DNA from 2 places in the Micromonospora sp. CNZ309 genome. Region 1 is predicted to be linked to the other one. Evidence: riboswitches for the same ligand, from Rfam matches in the RefSeq annotation. Region 1 holds a riboswitch; the other holds the start of a gene.
What was found. A riboswitch is a leader RNA that binds a small molecule or an ion and turns the genes downstream of it on or off. The one in region 1 is predicted to bind cobalamin.
Positions count from the first base shown of each region.

Region 1 (2,194 bases):
GAGTACGGCAGCACCGACGACAGCAGCGCCACCGCCGCGCCCAGCGCGAGGGTCCACGGGTCGAGCAGGGCCGTGCCGCTGCCGGCGACCCCGAACGGCAGCACGGCCAGCGCGGCGACGGCCATCCCCAGCGCGAGGCCCCGGCTGCCCGGCACCCGGGCGCTGACCGCCTTGCCGAGCAGTACGTAGCCGGCCCAACCCACCGCGACGGCCACGCAGCACAGCAGCCCCAGCCGGTCCACCCCCGTCCCGCCGAGCCCGCTGATCAGCAGCACCCCGCCGCCGGCCAGCGCCGCCCACGCCACGTCGGCGAGCCGGCGGCTGGCGGCCAGCGACACCAGCAGCGGTCCGGCGAAGCCGATGGTGACCGCGACGCCCAGCGGCACCCGGTCCAGGGCCGCGTAGAAGGCGAGGTTCATCACCGCCAGGGCCAGCCCGAACGCCGCGACCAGACCGGCGGTACGCCAGCCCAGGCGCAGCCCCGGCCGGGCCAGGACCAGCAGGATGAGCGCGGCGAAGCCGAGCCGCAGCGTGGTGGTGCCGCTGGCGCTGGTGCTGCCGAAGAGTTGCTTCGCGACGGCCGCGCCGACCTGGGTGGAGAGCATGCCGAGCAGCATCAGCAGCGGCGGCGGCACGGCTCGGGGCTGCCCCAGCGCGAGCGTCAGTCGGGTCGCCGGTCGGCCGGCCGGCAGCGGTCGGGAGGAGAGTGCGTACACCCGGACCACAGTGGTACCGGAGCGTGCGACCCGCGAGCGGATTTCCACTGCTGCGGGTGCGCTAGCGCCGCCCGCCGGAACGGGGCGGGCCGGGCGGCGCTAGCATCGCCGACGGCACGATCATGTGAGGTGCCCCGCGCGAGCGGGGAGAATCGGGAAGCCGGTGCGAATCCGGCACGGGCCCGCCGCGGTGACCGGGGAGCCACCGTCCACGCGTACGCGCAGCCACTGGCCCGCCCGGGCCGGGAAGGCGGACGGCCAGGCGTCGATCCGGGAGTCCGAAGACCGGCCTCGCGTCCGGTGCCCGCGTCCGGCGTGGCGTGGGCCGAGCGCAGCGGGAGCCTGCCTTGGATCTGTACGACGTCATCCACCGCCGCCGGGACGTACGCGCCCAGTTCACCGGGGCGCCGGTGCCCGAGGAGACGCTGCACCGGGTGCTGTCGGCGGCGCACGCCGCGCCGAGCGTCGGCTACTCGCAGCCCTGGGACTTCGTGGTGGTGCGCGACCCGGGGCTGCGCCGCCGGTTCCACGAGCACGTGCACACCGAGCGGGACGCCTTCGCCGCGACGCTCGACGGGGAGGCGGCCGAACGGTTCGCCCGCATCAAGATCGATGGTGTCCTGGAGTCGACGCTGTCCGTGGTGGTCACCCACGACCAGGCCCGGGGCGGCCCCGCCGTGCTCGGCCGGCACGCCATCGCCGACACCGGGCTCTACTCGACCTGCCTGGCCATCCAGAACCTCTGGCTCGCCGCGACCGCTGAGGAGCTCGGGGTGGGCTGGGTGTCGTTCTACCGGGAGCCCTGGCTCGCCGAGCTGCTCGGCATCCCCGACGGAATCCGGCCGGTGGCGTGGCTCTGCCTCGGGCCGGTCACCCACTTCGAGGCGGTACCCGACCTCGCCCGGCACGGCTGGCGGCAGAAGCGCCCGCTGGCCGACGCGATCCACCACGACCGCTGGGCGGCCCCGACGGCACCCTGACCTGCCTGCCCACTTTGACCTCGGTGAGGGCGTCCCGTTACGGGCCGGCGGGGCGCTCCTCACGTACCGCTGCGGATCCGTCACCGCCGACCGGTTTGCGGCGGCTCCTGCCGGGAAGTCGGTACAGGTGCGAGCACTCCTGACGAAGATCGAGCAGGCATCCGGTCTGGACCGGGTCGGCGACCGGTTGCAGCGCGCCGTCCAGGCCACCCTCCGACCGCAGCGGGTCCGCGACCTGCTGCACGGCGTGTGGCTGGGCCATCCGCTGCACCCGGCGATGGTGCAGGTGCCGGTCGGCGCGTGGATCAGCACGGCGGTGCTGGACCTCATGCCGGGGCAGCGCCGGGCCGCCACCACGCTGTGCGCGGTGGGCACCGTCAGCGCCCTCCCGGCCGCCGTCGCCGGCCTCAACGACTGGGCGGCACTGGCCCGCGACCAGCGCCGCGTCGGCCTGGTGCACGCCGCGTCCAACAGCGTCGGCCTGGCCTTCTACGCCGG
Region 1 covers NZ_PJNG01000001.1:5,527,285-5,529,478, forward strand. The annotation lists gene CLT72_RS23545 (EamA family transporter) at 1-716, opposite strand, end outside; cobalamin riboswitch at 839-1,013, shown strand; gene bluB (5,6-dimethylbenzimidazole synthase) at 1,064-1,696, shown strand; gene CLT72_RS23555 (Rieske (2Fe-2S) protein) at 1,824-2,194, shown strand, end outside.

Region 2 (2,194 bases), 4.5 Mb from region 1:
GCCAGTCGGGCGTCGGCCAACTCGTAGCGGGTGCGCCGCCCCTGGGGCGCGGCGACCACGAGGCCGCAGCCGCGCAGGCACGCCAGGTGGTTCGACAGGTTCTGCCGGGTCGTGCCCAGCAGTTCGGCCAGCTCCGCGGGATAGCCCGGCCCGTCGCGTAGCGCCAGCAGCAACCGCGCCCGGGTCGGATCGGACAGGGCGTGACCGAAGCGCGCCAGCACCGTGCCGTACGTCAACGTCTCCACGCCCCGATAGTACAGTCGACGATGTACCGATCGGAGGCGGCGCGGTCTGCGCTGGCCTCGCGGGCCGGGTGTCGACGGGCGCGGCCCCGCCGGTGGCAGCGGCCCCGCTGGCGCGCTACCGGCGTCCGTAAGCCGCTACCGCAGCGCCGCGCCCCGCCCGCGTGGGTCGTCACCCGGTGATCAGGACCCTGTGGACCGCACCCGGCGGTCTTGACGTCCGACGCGTCCCGATCACCGCTCGTTGCCGGGCGCAGCGTGCCGTGGAGTTCGTCCGGCGGTGCATCGACGCGGGCGTCCGGCGTGCGATCGACAGGCGTCATCCGCCTCGCCGACGACACGCCCGGGACCGACATGTGGGGTGTGACAACGCGGCCAACCCTATATATGGTGTCGGCGCAGCTGGTTCGGCCGCTCATCCGGAGCGGTCGAGGCAAGAGGGAACCCGGTGGGAATCCGGGACTGCCCCGCAGCGGTGAGTGGGAACGACCGCCGTCATCAGCACTGGGCCGCCAACGGCCTGGGAAGCGACGGCCAGTAGGAGACCGGCGAGTCCGGTCGCGCCCGCGAGTCCGAAGACCTGCCAGTGCGCCGTACGCCCGCAGCAGGGTGTGTGGCGGTCCGAGGCCGCGTGGGACGGCCGACGCCATCCCGACGCGTGCTCGCGCGCGTCGTCGTCGGTGTCCGCTCCCCGCGTGCCCAGGAAATCCGTCTGGGATCAAGGCTCGCGAGGAGTGAGTGGTGACAGTCACCGAGGTTGTTCCGGCCGCCGGCACGGCGGCCGACGATGCGGCCGTGGCGGGCCAGCGGCGACCGCAGATGCGGGTCCGTAAGCGCGACGGCGGCGCCGAGGCGGTCGACGTCAACCGGATCGTCCGGGCGGTCGAGCGGTGGGCCGACGACCTCGCCGACGTCGACCCGCTGCGGGTGGCGACCCGGACGATCAGCGGCCTGTACGACGGGGCGACGACGGCCGAACTGGACCGGCTGTCCATCCAGACCGCCGCGGAGATGATCGGCGAGGAGCCGCAGTACTCGCGGCTGGCGGCCCGCCTGCTGGCCGGCTACGTCGACAAGGAGGTCCGCCGGCAGGGCATCGGCTCCTTCAGCGAGGCGATCCGGCGCGGCCACACCGAGGGGCTGATCGGCGACGACACCGCCGCGTTCGTCGCCGCCCACGCCGGCGTCCTCGACGCCGCCGTCGACCCGCGCGGCGACCTGCGCTTCGAGTACTTCGGGTTGCGTACGGTCTACGACCGCTACCTGCTGCGTCACCCGACGAGCCGGCTGGTGCTGGAGACCCCGCAGTACTGGCTGCTGCGCGTGGCCTGCGGCCTGTCGCAGGCGCCGGACGAGGCGGTCGGGTTCTACCGGCTGATGTCGAGCCTGGCGTACCTGCCGAGTTCGCCGACGCTGTTCAACTCCGGCACCCGGCACACCCAGATGTCCTCCTGCTACCTGGTCGACTCCCCGCGCGACGAGCTGGACTCGATCTACCAGCGGTACGCGCAGGTGGCGAACCTGTCGAAGTTCGCCGGCGGCATCGGCATCGCCTTCTCCCGGGTCCGCTCCCGGGGCGCGCTGATCAGGGGCACCAACGGTCAGTCCAACGGGATCGTGCCGTGGCTGCGGACGCTCGACGCCTCGGTGGCGGCGGTCAACCAGGGCGGCCGGCGCAAGGGCGCGGCCTGCGTCTACCTGGAGCCGTGGCACCCGGACGTCGAGGAGTTCCTCCAGCTGCGCGACAACACCGGTGAGGACGCCCGGCGCACCCACAACCTGAACCTGGCCAACTGGATCCCGGACGAGTTCATGCGGCGGGTGGAGGCCGACGGGATGTGGTCGCTGTTCGACCCCGACGTGGTGCCGGAGCTGCCGGACCTGTGGGGCGAGCAGTTCGACGCGGCGTACCGGGCCGCCGAGGAGCAGGGCCGCTACGTGCGGCAGGTCCC
Region 2 covers NZ_PJNG01000001.1:1,074,563-1,076,756, forward strand. The annotation lists gene CLT72_RS04150 (ArsR/SmtB family transcription factor) at 1-245, opposite strand, end outside; cobalamin riboswitch at 629-843, shown strand; gene CLT72_RS04155 (ribonucleoside-diphosphate reductase subunit alpha) at 1,062-2,194, shown strand, end outside.
Region 2: linked by a shared signal. The riboswitch ahead of CLT72_RS04155 (ribonucleoside-diphosphate reductase subunit alpha) and the one ahead of bluB (5,6-dimethylbenzimidazole synthase) in region 1 are both predicted to bind cobalamin.